Regions from separate parts of the Bradyrhizobium sp. HKCCYLRH2015 genome, predicted to be linked through region 1. Evidence: riboswitches for the same ligand, from Rfam matches in the RefSeq annotation. Region 1 holds a riboswitch; the other holds the start of a gene.

Region 1 (3,403 bases):
ACGTCGGTGCGATACTCCGTCTCCGCGGCAACCACGTTCCTGGCGCCGCAGGCCATGGTCGCGATCGGATAGACCAGGAAGCCGTGCGCGGTGGAGATCGCCTCGTCGCCTTGGCCGAGAAAGGTGTGTGCCAGCAGATTGAGGATCTCGTCGGAGCCGGCGCCGCAGACGATGCGGTCGGGATCGAGGCCGTAGGTGCGGCCGATTGCCTGGCGCAGCACCCGTGAAGTCCCTTCCGGATAATCTTCCAGGTGAGTGGCCGCACTCTTGAATGCCTCGATCGCCCTCGGCGAGGGGCCGAACGGGGTCTCATTGGCCGACAGTTTGAAAACCTTGCGGCCCGGCTCCGGCTGGGGACTCTTGCCCGGTGTATAGGGCGCGATATCGAGGATGCCGGGGTTCGGCACGGGGCGGTTCATCGTCAACTCCGGAAAATCATCACTGGCGCGGGGCGTCTCAGCTCGGAACCGTATAGCGTTTCGCATGGCCGCCGACGAGGGCGGCGGAGCGTACCGAGGCGCCCGCCGCGATCAGGGCAGCCCTGATCTTGTCGAGGTTCGACGGCGACTCGATCGATACCAGCAGTGCGGCGCCGTCGAAGGCGGTATCGGGCACCGCGATGACGTCGGCGAGCGGCGACAGCGCCCGCGACACCTGCGCATTCCAGCCGGAGACGCGGATGCTCCAGGTCTCGACCTCGAGCACCAGCGCATCGTCGGCGACGCGCGACACCGCGAACACCGGCAGCGCGGCGGGATGGTCGGCGCGCTCGATGAACGGCATCCGCGCGATGATCTTTGGCGCGCCCACGGGCTCGAGCGTGATCCACCACGGCGTATGGCCGGAGGTCGTCGACACCAGCGCGAGATCGCCCTTCGAGCGCGCCACAGCCTCGACCGCGGCTTGCGCGCTGAAATGCGGCACGTAGGGCACCACGAATCCGAAATGGAACCGGGCGGAATCGCGCATCGCGGATTCGCCGACCGACACGTCGGCGTGAACCGAGAACGGCGCCTGCACATAGGTGAAGGTCGAGACGATCACGCGCCAGATCCCCTCGACGGTGTCGAGCGGCAGGATGCCGCGATGGCGCTGCACCAGGCGGCGCATCATGTCGGCCTCGCGCGCGGGCCTGAACGCCGAGCCGACCTCCTGGGTCTTCTTGACCTTGATCAGCCGGTCGATGATGTCGGCCCTGTTCATCAGCAACTGATGGACCTGCTCATCGATGGCATCGATCTCCTTGCGCAGATCGGCGAGCGAGGGCGGGGCGGGCGGCGGGTTCGACATGGTCCGTGTCACTCTTCGCGAGGCCACGGGAAAACCTGCGGCCAAAGGAACGGATGCCGTTCTCTCCGATGCCGCGGACCTGCGCAACAGCAAGTTTACCTTGCGCCATCCAGGCTTGGCTGACCTGCGGCGGAGCGCCCGACCAACGGTCAACCCCAGCTTGCCTTGACGAATAGCGCCCGCGGGACTAGTTTCTGCCCGTTCCGTGGTCATTTGAGCCGGCCGGCTTGCAGCCACGTTAAAAAACTCGCTAAACAGGCCGGGGACGTTATCGATCCCGGCCGAACCCCAGTTCAGGCCGGGTTTTTCATGGCCTGATGTGTCACGTGGTTCGGGAGCCCTGGCCGGATGGCTGGGGTGAGAGACATGACAGGTCTGACGCCGAAGTCCAAATCTGCGACGTCCAAATCTGCGACGCCTACATCCGCGTTGCGCACGGTCGCGCCCGACGAGCGCTCGCACGAGGTCGATCATCCGAGCTCGCCGGTGGCGCAGTTCGGCGCCGACAAGCCGCTCAGGCTCGAGTGCGGCGTCGACCTGTCGCCGTTCCAGATCGCCTACCAGACCTACGGCGAGCTCAATGCCGACCGGTCGAACGCGGTGCTGGTCTGCCACGCGCTGACCGGCGACCAGCACGTCGCCAACCGCCATCCCGTCACCGGCAAGCCCGGCTGGTGGGAGACGCTGGTCGGCCCCGGCCGCCCGCTCGATCCCGGCCGCTATTTCATCATCTGCTCCAACGTGATCGGCGGCTGCATGGGCTCGACCGGGCCGGCCTCGCTGAACCCCGCCACCGGCAAGGTGTGGGGGCTCGATTTCCCGATCATCACCATCCCCGACATGGTCCGCGCGCAGGCGATGCTGATCGACCATCTCGGCATCGACACGCTGTTCGCCGTGGTCGGCGGCTCGATGGGCGGCATGCAGGCGCTGCAATGGACGGTGGCCTATCCGCAGCGCGTGTTCGCCAATCTCGCGATCGCCTGCGCGACGCGCCACTCGGCGCAGAACATCGCCTTCCACGAGCTCGGCCGCCAGGCGGTGATGGCCGATCCCGACTGGGATCACGGCCGTTACGCCGACAAGGGCACGCATCCGCATCGCGGCCTGGCTGTGGCGCGCATGGCTGCGCACATCACCTACCTCTCCGACGCCGCCTTGCATCGCAAGTTCGGCCGCCGCATGCAGGACCGCGAGCTGCCGACGTTCTCCTTCGACGCCGATTTCCAGGTCGAGAGCTACCTGCGCTACCAGGGATCGTCCTTCGTCGAGCGCTTTGACGCCAACTCCTATCTCTATCTGACGCGGGCGATGGATTATTTCGACATCGCCGGCGACCATGACGGCGTGCTGGCGGCGGCGTTTCGCGGCATCAAGACCCGTTTTTGCGTGGTGTCGTTCACCAGCGACTGGCTGTTTCCGACTGCGGAGTCGCGCGCGCTGGTGCATGCGCTCAACGCCTCCAGCGCGCGGGTGTCGTTCGCCGAGATCGAGACCGACCGGGGCCACGACGCGTTCCTGCTCGATGTCCCCGAGTTCTTCGAGATCGCCAGCGCGTTTCTCGATTCCGCCGGCAAGGCGCGCGGGCTTGCCCATGCGAAGGGAGACTGAGCCATGAGCATGCAGGGTGTGCTGCCGCTGAACGGCTTCACTGGCGGCGAGGTGCTGGCCTATCGGCCTGATCATCTGCTGGTCGCCGGCATGGTCGAGCGCGGCTCCAAGGTGCTCGACATCGGCTGCGGCGATGGCGATCTGCTGCAACTGCTGGAAAGCCGCGGCATCGACGGCCGCGGCATCGAGCTGTCCCGCGAGGGCGTCAACCATTGCGTCGCCAAGGGGCTCGCGGTGGTGCAGGGCGACGCCGATACGGATCTCGTCGATTATCCGGACGACGCGTTCGACTACGTGATTCTCTCGCAGACCCTGCAGGCGACGCGGCAGCCCAAGGTCGTGCTGGAGAACCTGCTGCGCATCGGCCGCCGCGCCATCGTCACCTTTCCGAATTTCGGCTTCTGGCGGCTGCGGCTGCAGTTGCTGGTCGGTGGCCACATGCCGCGCACCGACAATCTGCCCTTCACCTGGTACGACACGCCGAACATTCATTTCTGCACCA
Region 2 (3,403 bases), on a different contig from region 1:
CATCGTCATGGTCAGGATCACCAGCGGAAACACCAGCGCCATCGCCGCCAGCGCCTCGATGCCGAGCCGGCCGATATAGGAGGTCTCGGCAATGACGACGCAGGTGCCGGCCGTGTTGGCGATGATGTTCGGCCAGGCCAGCGACAGCAGCGTGCGCAGAATGGGGCCGTCGACGAGCTTATTCCGCATCGGCTTCTCGGGGGGCGGCAATGCACGCCCCTCGCCGACCGGATTGTCGGCCAGGCCGATCTCGGACATCTCAGCTCCCCGCTCGGCCGCGCAGGTCGCGGCCGTCTTGTCGTTCGATTGCTTTCGCTTTCCTAGCACGGCGCTGGCGCGCGCCCTGTGCGGCAGGCGCATTGGGGGTGCGCGGCAGACGCAGCCGGCTAGAAGCGGAAGTGCTTGGAAAGCTTCAGGCCCTGGGCCTGGTAGTTGGAGCCGATGCGGCTGCCATACATCGCGTTGGGACGCGCCAGCATCTTCTCGTAGACCAGGCGGCCGACGATCTGGCCGTGCTCGAGGATGAACGGCACCTCGCGCGAGCGCACCTCGAGCACCGCGCGCGAGCCCTGCCCGCCGGCGCCGGCATAGCCGAAGCCGGGATCGAAGAAGCCGGCATAGTGGACGCGGAATTCGCCGACCAGCGGATCGAACGGCACCATCTCCGCGGCGTAGTCCGGCGGCACCTGCACGGCTTCCTTCGAGGCCAGGATGTAGAACTCGCCGGGATCGAGGATGAGGCTGCCGTCGGGCCGTGCCTTGATCGGCTCCCAGAACTCCTCGACCGGATAGCCGGCGCGGCGGTCGACGTCGACGACGCCGGTATGGCGCTTGGCGCGGTAGCCGACATAGCCGTTCGCATTGCTGCCGGACAGGTCGACGGACAGCGCGACGCCGCCGGCGAGATCCGCATCATCGCGATCGACCAGCCGCTCGGCCTGGTGCAGCGCGATCAATTCGTCCTCCGACAGGACCGCGTCGCGATAGCGGAAGCGAACCTGGGACAGCCGCGAGCCCTCGCGCAACAGGACCGGAAACGTCTTCGGGCTGATCTCGGCATAGAGCGGGCCGTGGTAGCCGGCGCCGATCATGTCGAAGCGTCGCGTGCCGTCGGCGATCACGCGCGTGAACACGTCGAGCCGCCCGGTCGAGCTCTTCGGATTGGCGGCAGCGACGATGTCCTTCGGCAGCGCCAGGCTCTCCAGCAGCGGCACGATGTAGACGCAGTTGGTCTCCAGAACCGCGCCGTCGGCGAGCGCGAACTCGTGCAGCTTCAATTCGTCGATGCGCTCGGCGACGGTCGATCCCGGCCCCGGCAGAAAGCTCGCGCGCACCCTGTAGGCGACGTCGCCGAGCCGCAGGTCCAAGCTCGCCGGCTGGATCTGGCTCTCGACGAAATCATATTCGGGAATGATCAGGCCGGCCTCCGCCATCGCCACGATCATGCGATCGGGGAGGATGCCGTGGGCGTCGGCGGGAAGCGAAAACGGCAAGACCTGATCCTTTGCCGGAATGGCGGCTATGCGAGCCAATATAGGGTCTTTTGACCGGTTATCCGATGGCCGGCTTGACGGAAAGGCCGGTTGCGACTATGAGCACCACTTATCCCGTGGTGATTTGAGCCGGCCGGCTTGCAGCCACGTTAAATAAGTCGCTAAACAGGCCGGGGACGAATGTGATCCCGGCCGTGAGGAGTTTTCCCAGGCCGGTTTTTTTGTGCCCATCGCCAGCAGCGGTGGTCACGATGGAGGTCACATGTCCAATTCTCCTGCGTCGAAGTCCCCCGCGAAGGCCCCGGCGTCGTTCGCTCACTACCGTCCCGAAACCCGGCTGGTGCATTCCGGCACCTTGCGCTCCGAATTCGGCGAGACCGCCGAGGCGCTCTATCTCACGCAAGGTTTCGTCTACGCCACCGCCGAGGAGTGCGAGGCGCGCTTCAAGGGCGAGGATCCCGGCTTCATCTATTCGCGCTTCTCCAATCCGACCACGGCGATGTTCGAGCGCCGCATGATCGAGCTCGAGGGCGCCGAGGCCTGCCGCTCGGCCGCCACCGGCATGGCCGCCGTCACCACCGCGATCCTGGCCCCCCTGCGGGCCGGCGATCACGTCGTCGCGGCGAAGGCGCTGTTCGGCTCGTGCCGCTACGTGGTCGAGGATCTCCTGCCGCGCTACGGTATCGAGTCGACGCTGGTCGATGGGCTCGATCTCGACCAGTGGCAGAAGGCGGTCAGGCCGAACACCAAGAGCTTCTTCCTCGAGAGCCCGACCAATCCGACGCTCGACGTGATGGACATTCCCGCGATCGCCGAGATCGCGCACGCCCATGGCGCGCGGCTGATCGTCGACAACGTGTTCGCCACGCCGATCTGGCAGAGCCCGCTCGCGCTCGGCGCGGACGTCGTCGTCTACTCCGCGACAAAGCACATCGACGGCCAGGGCCGCTGCCTCGGCGGCGTGATCCTGTCGTCGGAGGCGTTCATTGCAGAGCACATCCACAATTTCATGCGCCAGACCGGCCCGTCGATCTCGCCGTTCAACGCCTGGGTCTTGCTCAAGGGCCTGGAGACGCTCGCGGTGCGCGTGCGCGCGCAGACTGAGACCGCCGGCAAGGTCGCCGATTTTCTCGCCGCGCATCCGAAGATCTCGCGGCTGATCTATCCCGGACGCGAGGACCATCCGCAGGCGGCGACGGTCAAGAAGCAGATGCGCGCCGGCTCGACCCTGGTCGGCTTCGAGGTGAAGGGCGGCAAGGCGGCGGCGTTCCGTATGCTCAACGGATTGAGGCTCGCGCGCATCTCCAACAATCTCGGCGACGCCAAGACGCTGGTCACGCATCCCGCAACGACCACGCATCAGCGGCTGACGCCGGACGCGCGCGCCGAGCTCGGCATCAGCGAGGGCTTCATCCGCTTCTCCGCCGGGCTCGAGCATGCCGACGATCTGATCGAGGATCTCGACGCCGCCCTCAGCGCGGCGTAGCGAATGGCGAAGTGAGCGTCGCGAGTAGACCGATCTCATCGCTGCGCGCTACTCGTCATTCCTCATCCGCACATCACCTCCGGATCCCGGGTTCGCTCGCGCGGCGAGCGCCCCGGGATGACGCCCGCGGCGTCACATCGGCCGATAGGTCGGCACCTCGGCCGGCGCGTTGATGCCGAGCTTGACCTGGCCAACCGAGCGGATGATGTCGTCGCCGAGCAGTTGCGCGAAGCAGGCATAACCCCAATCGCTCATATGCAAGCCGTCCGAGATCACGAACTCGTTCATCGGGATCGCCTGCCGCTCGTGCCAGTCGCGCATCACCTCGAAGCGCGGGAAGATGCCGGCGTGATGCAGCTCGGCGATGCGGCCGAGCAGCTTGTTCATGCGACCCGCGCTCTCCTGCCGCTCGTTCACGCGCGGC

Evidence for each region. A riboswitch is a leader RNA that binds a small molecule or an ion and turns the genes downstream of it on or off. The one in region 1 is predicted to bind S-adenosylmethionine.
Region 2: linked by a shared signal. The riboswitch ahead of ACQR1H_RS25145 (O-succinylhomoserine sulfhydrylase) and the one ahead of metX (homoserine O-acetyltransferase MetX) in region 1 are both predicted to bind S-adenosylmethionine.

What each region holds. Positions count from the first base shown of each region.
Region 1 is NZ_JBNPUO010000019.1:8,778-12,180, forward strand. It holds gene hisC (histidinol-phosphate transaminase) at 1-419, opposite strand, end outside; gene ACQR1H_RS32810 (chorismate mutase) at 457-1,290, opposite strand; SAM riboswitch at 1,486-1,565, shown strand; gene metX (homoserine O-acetyltransferase MetX) at 1,648-2,901, shown strand; gene metW (methionine biosynthesis protein MetW) at 2,905-3,403, shown strand, end outside.
Region 2 is NZ_JBNPUO010000010.1:21,898-25,300, forward strand. It holds gene ACQR1H_RS25135 (MATE family efflux transporter) at 1-258, opposite strand, end outside; gene ACQR1H_RS25140 (2'-deoxycytidine 5'-triphosphate deaminase) at 387-1,493, opposite strand; SAM riboswitch at 1,600-1,679, shown strand; gene ACQR1H_RS25145 (O-succinylhomoserine sulfhydrylase) at 1,756-2,979, shown strand; gene ACQR1H_RS25150 (GDSL-type esterase/lipase family protein) at 3,112-3,403, opposite strand, start outside.